Regions from separate parts of the Paenibacillus sp. FSL R5-0766 genome, predicted to be linked through region 3. Evidence: riboswitches for the same ligand, from Rfam matches in the RefSeq annotation. Region 3 holds a riboswitch; each other region holds the start of a gene.

Region 1 (2,339 bases), 3.1 Mb from region 3:
GCGATCTCTTCATCCGTAAAGGTCATACAGAACTGGGTATCCGGATCTTGAAAGACCACTCCTGCTTGGGCGGGAACCTGAATATCATCACATTTCATCGGAATCTCAACCGAACGTGGTATCAGACCGCTCAGAATTTGCAATAACGTCGATTTACCGGAGCCACTTGGGCCAAGCAACAGCACTTTCTCCCCTTGACGCACAGAAAGAGACAAGCCTTGAAATACCAAGGCTTTCTCTCCCGGGAACTTGCATCTTAGATTAGTTACACTTACCGCTTGCGAATTCCCCTCTCCGCTCATCTAATCCAGCGCCTCATAATCCTGTTTGGATACCGGTCTGAGTGAGCGTGTTACACCGGTCAGTTCCAATGCTTTGGCGAGATAATAAGCGAACACTCCAGCAATCAGAATACTTCCAATGAAGCGGAACCCGATAAATAACGTATAATTCCAGGCCGAGAGTGAATCAATATATCCGTACTGGTAATCCAGCAAAAGCGAAGCCGCTGCAGCTCCTACGGCTGCAAGACAGGTGACAAACAGATTGGTTTTGCGATACAAAAATGCGGCGAAGAATATCTCAGCTCCCAATCCTTGCAACAGACCATACACCAGTGTGGACATGCCCCATTCACTACCCAAGAAAGCACTTACCGTTGAAGCCGCAACTTCGGCAAGAATAGCCACGCCTGGTTTACGAATGATAACAAAAGCAAACGTGCCCGCCATAAACCACATGCCATAGATCATCTGCTCCGCATGAACGCCAAATGGTTTCATCAAGTCATATGTAGGTCCCCATATCTTGTAAATCACCCCAAACACTACTGCGATCACGATGGTTACCAGAATATCCGTTAGTTTCAATCGCTTGTTGCCTGCTGTTGTTGCCATGTTCTCTACGTCCTTCCTTTGTTCCCTGTGGGGGTTGTAAAAGTGTGTGTTCAAAAAGACTGGTTTTCAGTACCAAGAAGATAGGATGAAGCTAGAAATGGAGTAGCCGAGCGTAGGGAAAACTACGTGAGCAACCGCAATGTTTCCAAAGGAAACATACTTCGTAAGCCTCCCGCTTATTTCGGCTGAATTCCATATTCGATGCTGATGATGCCGTCAGGCATCCTTCGTAATCAAAAGCAGACTTTTTGAACAACCTCTAAAAATAAAAGAAAAAGCCTCCCCGATTCCGGGCAGGCCTTACGCACAGTGTACAATCCTCACAATGATGTATTGGATGGATGTCGAAAATACGGAATATCAACCAGCTCTCCTCCGCCCTGGCAGATACACCACCACAGTTCAAAGAGGTCTGTTGTTCATTCCCACAATTCACCCTTACATATTGCAAATCCATGTTCTCTACGCTGGCATTACCCAGATCAGATGTACGGTCAGCGGCACAAGGCCACTCTCTCAGCCCAACTTCATTGAGCTCCCGGTTCACTTATTTCATTGCTTCTAATGTACATCAGATGGGTATTTGTGGCAATCCCTAGAAGAATCATCATGCTTCATTTGGGGTAAAAGGAAGGGGATATCTAACGATTCACTTTCCATAATATGCAACATTTAGGTTATACAGTCCGTCTTAAACATTAGAAGGGAGATTGATACTGATGAAAAATTACAACTCTGTTTGGCAGCTTAAAACATGGAAAATGGTCCTTGCCGCTTCGATACTCACCGCAGGCACGGCACCAGCCTTACTCTCATCCACTGTGGCGGAAGCCGCAGCAACTAAACCTAAACCGACAGCTTATATTAACAATGTTCAAGCTCAATATGATGTTGTCATACGGCAGGGTATTACGTACGTGGCATTGACGGAGCTTCAATTCCTTGGCAACTATACGTTTGGCTACAATAACAAAACAAAAGAGATCAGTATTAGCACAGGCAGCGATAAGTATGTCCTTACACCTAACAGCAAAACAATGAAAAAAAACGGTCAGAATGCGACATTATCCTCCGCGCCGATTCTGGTGAATGGTAAAGCGATGCTTCCGCTCCGTGCCATCGGTGAAGCTTTTGGTGCCAAGGTGCAATGGAACCAGAAGGCCAAGGAAGCTTACATTTACACTACAGATGCTACGATTGTAAAAGAATATAACAGTTCCGATCTGACTGTGGCACGTGAAGCCGCATTGCATCTGCCACGCTTCTCTGAACTGGGACAAGCACGTCTGGACATTCGCAACCCTTTGGGTCCGGTGGATTCCTCCATTGAATACATTTTTGAACAAGGTAAAAAAGATCGTTTCTTCGTTGTTGAGGATAACGATCTGATCAGCTATTATATCCTTAAAAATGGAAGTGCCCTGCTACAATGGCAGGCCAACA
Region 2 (2,339 bases), 3.1 Mb from region 3:
AGCAGTTCACGCTGCTCTGGATCGCCTTGGCGGAGTCCATCGTAGGTACTGACCACAATGGGGAAGAATGCGATTAAGAATACCACCGCGACTTTGCTCCACAACGTGTAACCAAACCACAAGATAAATACGGGAGACAAGGCAATCAGCGGGATGGTCTGACTGATCACGATGAAGGGATACAAGGCTTTTTCAATCGATCGGTTCATATGCATGCCTGTTGCCAGCGTAATTCCAGTCACCATGGACAAGCCAAAACCAACAACAACTTCCATAAAGGTAGCAGGCAGATGGATGGTCAACAGCAGACGACGATGCTCAACCAGTGAGCCTATGATGGCCGTGGGTGCAGGAATGATGAAGGAGGGCACCCATCCCATGCGCACAATCGTTTCCCAGATCGTCAGTAATAAGAACATGGGCACAATAAACAAACCATATTGGGAAAACCACTTCGAGAGCCACGACCGGACGCTAACCATAACCCTATCGCTTCGCATGTAATTGTTCCTCCAGTTGTTGTCTCATCTGCACGAGAGCCGGTTCGTAGATCATGTCCGAATGCCTTGGGCGTGGTAAAGGAACCGTCATCCCCCGCAACTGCTGACCTTGCCCTCCTGGAGTTAACAGAATGATACGGTCACTTAACAGCAGGGCTTCCTCAATGTCATGTGTAATAAACAATACGGTTTGGCCAAAGCCCTCCCACAGCTCCAGCAACCAGCGATGCATTTCTCGTTTGGTTAAGGCGTCGAGTGCACCGAAGGGTTCATCCAGCAACATGAGCTGCCCGCCTGTAAGCAAGGTACGAAGCAATGCCACCCGCTGCCGCATGCCGCCGGATAACTCATCTGGATAGGCCTGCTCATAACCTGACAGGCCGAACCTTGCCAACCCAGCTAGGATGTTTGCCCGTAACTTGTCCTTGTTCTGTCGGCCTGGTGCAAGCTCGGCAGGCAGCATGCAGTTCTCCATGACGGTTCGCCAGGATAACAGCAGATCTTTCTGCGGCATATAGGCGACTCGTCCGAGCCTTTGTCCTTGCGGTACATCAGCTATATCGATGGTGCCAACGGTTGGCTCATGCAAGCCTGCGAGCAGCTTGAAGAGCGTGCTTTTACCTGATCCGCTGGAGCCGATGAGCGAGACAAATTCTCCTTGTTGAACCTGAAGCGAGACATTGGAGAGCACGGGGGAATCCTTTTTTTCGGGAAAAGCAAAGCTTATGTTGTGAATGGTTACATGGTTATCCATCTGATCCTCACCCCCTTGATGTCAGACTGCTGGAATAACAACGGCATCTTGTACTCTGCCAAAAGAAACAAAAAAGACCCACCCATTTCCGGAGAAATGAGTGGGTCTGTAAGTTAGATCCGCAGTTTATCTTCACATATACATGATAAAATTCCGCTTACTAAAAGGCCGCTCCACTTCCCTCCGCTGGTATGATCCAGATCAGGTTCAAAGGGTCCGAATAGTCATATTCGTCTCAGCCGCAAGGCTCCCCTAGTGCAAAAGTTCAAGATATGCAGTTGTGTGTTCAGCATATATCACTTGAACATGAACTGTAAAGAGGCAGCATGATGGAATTCTTGAGATGAACTTGGAGTCAGACCCGAACAACCGAACAATTTACCTCAGCTCATGAACCCGATATAATAGGGATGGCCCGTATAGGCCGGATCACAAAATGCAGGTGGGATTGTTCTCCCTCCTAGGCAGAATGGGGACCCGAGTTGAAAACGTTCAAAAAAGTATATATTGAGATCACGAGTATCTGCAATCTGGCTTGCAGCTTCTGTCCACAGACGCAGCGTGCCAAAGGATTCATTGACCCTGAAGTCTTCAACAATATACTGGATCAAGTTAAACCACACACCAATCATATTTATCTACATGTCAAAGGCGAACCCTTGTTGCATCCCAAAATAGATCTGTTGCTCGATTCCGCACATGAGAAGGGACTCAAGGTGAACATTACAACGAATGGTACCCTGTTGCCCAAGACTCAGCATAAATTGCTTGGCAAACCGGCGCTGCGGCAGATGAATTTCTCCCTGCACAGCTTCGATGGGCATGAAGGTTCAACAGACCGTGACGGTTACCTGCGTCATATTTTGTCCTTTGTACACGAGGCCGTTAAGCACAATGTCATCATCTCATTCCGACTGTGGAATCTGACACAGGATAACTTCACAAATGCTCAGATGAATCGAAATCGGGAGACCCTTGAAGTATTGGAACGTGAGTTCAATCTGGACTTCCGTATTGAGGAAAAAGTAGTCCCAGGCAGTGGGGTCAAAATTGCCCCAAATGTATACCTGAATCAGGACCATGAG
Region 3 (2,339 bases):
TGTCTCATCAACTCTTCACTCTGTAATCCAGCCGCTATAATGACATGTTTGCATCTCATCTCACCGATCGATGTGGTGATTCCCTGCACACCGTGTTCGTTTGCTTGCACACGTATATCCTGTATGTCCTCCATTACCCGTGCTCCCATTGCTTGAGCGGATTCGGCGTATGCCTTCGTTAGGTGGACTGGGAGAATTTCACTCTCGTAAGGTCTGTAATAGGCTCCATACGTATCTCTGTTAAGCCATGATGCCTCCTGCTGCACAACGGAACGATCCCACCACACCTCATCAGCAGAAGTAGACAACGCAGACTTCCGATTGTCCTTATAACTACTTAATTCACTGTATGAACGAAAAGGAGTTAGGAATCCTTGGCGTTGCAGACCAGTCTCTACCTCACTGAGTGTAGCCATCAGCACCTGTTGCTCGGTAAGTAACTGTCTACTCTGCCTGGCAAGCTTAGCCATCAAAGGATGAGCAAAATCTTCACTGTCTGCTGCCAGCATTCCAGCCGCGGCGCACGAAGTTCCTCCCGCGATTGCTGAACGCTCTACCAACAGTACATCTTGTCCACGAGAGGCAAGCTCATAAGCAATGGCACAACCAACGACGCCTCCACCTACAATAATGGTTTCGGCATGAACCTTATCCGGTCTATCAGTAATGATCTTCTTCATCAGCTCATCTCCTTGATTCAGCGGCTCAAACTTTCTGTACCAACGATAGCCTGCCTTAATAATGCAGCCGCCCGATCCGGGGAATCGCTCGCCCATACATTCGAGATCACAGCGACTCCCTGTGCGCCTGCAGAGTGAATAGAGTGAATGTTTCCCGGTTCGATACCCCCAATCGCCATGACAGGAATGGAGACACCAGAGCACACTTCAGCCAGAGCATATAATCCTCTTGGTTCAAGATCAGGCTTACTGTTGGTTGAGTAGACATGCCCGAAGAAAAGGTAATCGACTCCCCGTTCTTCAGCGATTTTTGCCTCATCGATTGAATGAACAGATACACCCAGACGAAGTCGCTGCACATTGCTTATAGCTGCAGGGTTATAGTTACGTATTGCATCTTGCCCCCAATGTACACCGCCATGGATGTCATTCTGTGAAGGCAGCTCTGAACCATTGATAACGATACGACAAGATGGAACGCCAACACCACGCAGACTTTCAGCCCAAGCGATCTTTTGTTGCCACGAGAGTTGTTTCTCTCGTATGTGAATATAGTCCACCCAAGGCCACACGTTCTTTGCAGCTTTTACAAAAGATGCTTGATCCCCTGCACCCGTAGATACAACATGCAGTTCAAATGATCCGTGTACATGTTCATGAGAAAATACCGTACTGTTCATCTCCTTCCAGACATGAATGCTATGAAAACACAAAAAAGCCACTCCCGTAGGGGAGTGGCTGCGTATTAATTATAGGACCAGATGACTGACTGATACATACAGTTCATTTCGTGCAATAAAGCTATAGACTCTATAGCCTTAACGTTATACACGCAACTGCATGTTTCAATTCGTTAAACAGACGGTTGAATCCTTCGAATTGCCGTTTGCTCACGTCATTCACTGAAACGCGCTCGCCACTTCCCTACGCTGGTATGATCCAGATCAGGTGCAAAGGGTCCGGAATCGCATTCTTCCATCTCAGCCGCATCGTGCGGCCCCCCTAGTGTTCATATGAAGTTGTAGCCTATGTTACCATAGACGGATTTTTTTGTCACCGTCATTTCTGTTAAACATTGTCTTGAATCGTCTAGTTTTTCTCAGACCATTCTTCGACATTCCATGTTTTGGTGACCCAACCCTCGTAGAAATCAGGTTCATGAGATACCAGTAACACCGTTCCCTTGAATTCTTGCAAAGCACGCTGCAACTCCGCTTTAGCTGTGACATCCAGATGGTTTGTCGGCTCATCGAATAGAATCCAGTTGCTTTCACGCATCAAGAGTTTGCATAAACGAACCTTGGCTTGCTCTCCACCACTCAGCATGTTAAGCGGACGGGTAATGTGCTCATTTTTCAACCCACAGCGAGCGAGATGTCCTCGGACCTCATTCTGGGTCAAATGTGAAAACTCATTCCAGACATCCTCAATCGGCGTGATATTTCCAGCACGAACTTCCTGCTCAAAATAGGCCGTTTCGAGATAATCTCCCAAAAAGGTCTTTCCACTAAGTGGAGATATTTTGCCCAGGATAGTTTTCAGCAGTGTCGATTTACCCACACCATTACAACCTACGATAGCAATTTTCTCACTACGTTCGATTGTCATTGTCATCTTAGGCAGCAAAGGATACGTATATCCAATTTCAAAATCAATGCC

What was found. Region 3 has a riboswitch for thiamine pyrophosphate ahead of MKY66_RS17635 (thiamine phosphate synthase). Riboswitches for the same ligand answer to the same signal wherever they lie in the genome.
Region 1: it holds a riboswitch for thiamine pyrophosphate, as region 3 does, so the genes downstream of both, MKY66_RS04550 (ECF transporter S component) here and MKY66_RS17635 (thiamine phosphate synthase) in region 3, are expected to answer to the same signal.
Region 2: it holds a riboswitch for thiamine pyrophosphate, as region 3 does, so the genes downstream of both, MKY66_RS04530 (ABC transporter ATP-binding protein) here and MKY66_RS17635 (thiamine phosphate synthase) in region 3, are expected to answer to the same signal.

The regions. Positions count from the first base shown of each region.
Region 1 covers NZ_CP150227.1:993,258-995,596, reverse strand. The annotation lists gene MKY66_RS04555 (ABC transporter ATP-binding protein) at 1-302, opposite strand, end outside; gene MKY66_RS04550 (ECF transporter S component) at 303-896, opposite strand; TPP riboswitch at 1,339-1,449, opposite strand; gene MKY66_RS04545 (copper amine oxidase N-terminal domain-containing protein) at 1,616-2,339, shown strand, end outside.
Region 2 covers NZ_CP150227.1:989,213-991,551, forward strand. The annotation lists gene MKY66_RS04525 (ABC transporter permease) at 1-500, opposite strand, end outside; gene MKY66_RS04530 (ABC transporter ATP-binding protein) at 487-1,254, opposite strand; TPP riboswitch at 1,416-1,518, opposite strand; gene MKY66_RS04535 (radical SAM/SPASM domain-containing protein) at 1,737-2,339, shown strand, end outside.
Region 3 covers NZ_CP150227.1:4,110,959-4,113,297, forward strand. The annotation lists gene thiO (glycine oxidase ThiO) at 1-680, opposite strand, end outside; gene MKY66_RS17635 (thiamine phosphate synthase) at 698-1,393, opposite strand; TPP riboswitch at 1,585-1,694, opposite strand; gene MKY66_RS17640 (ABC-F family ATP-binding cassette domain-containing protein) at 1,770-2,339, opposite strand, start outside.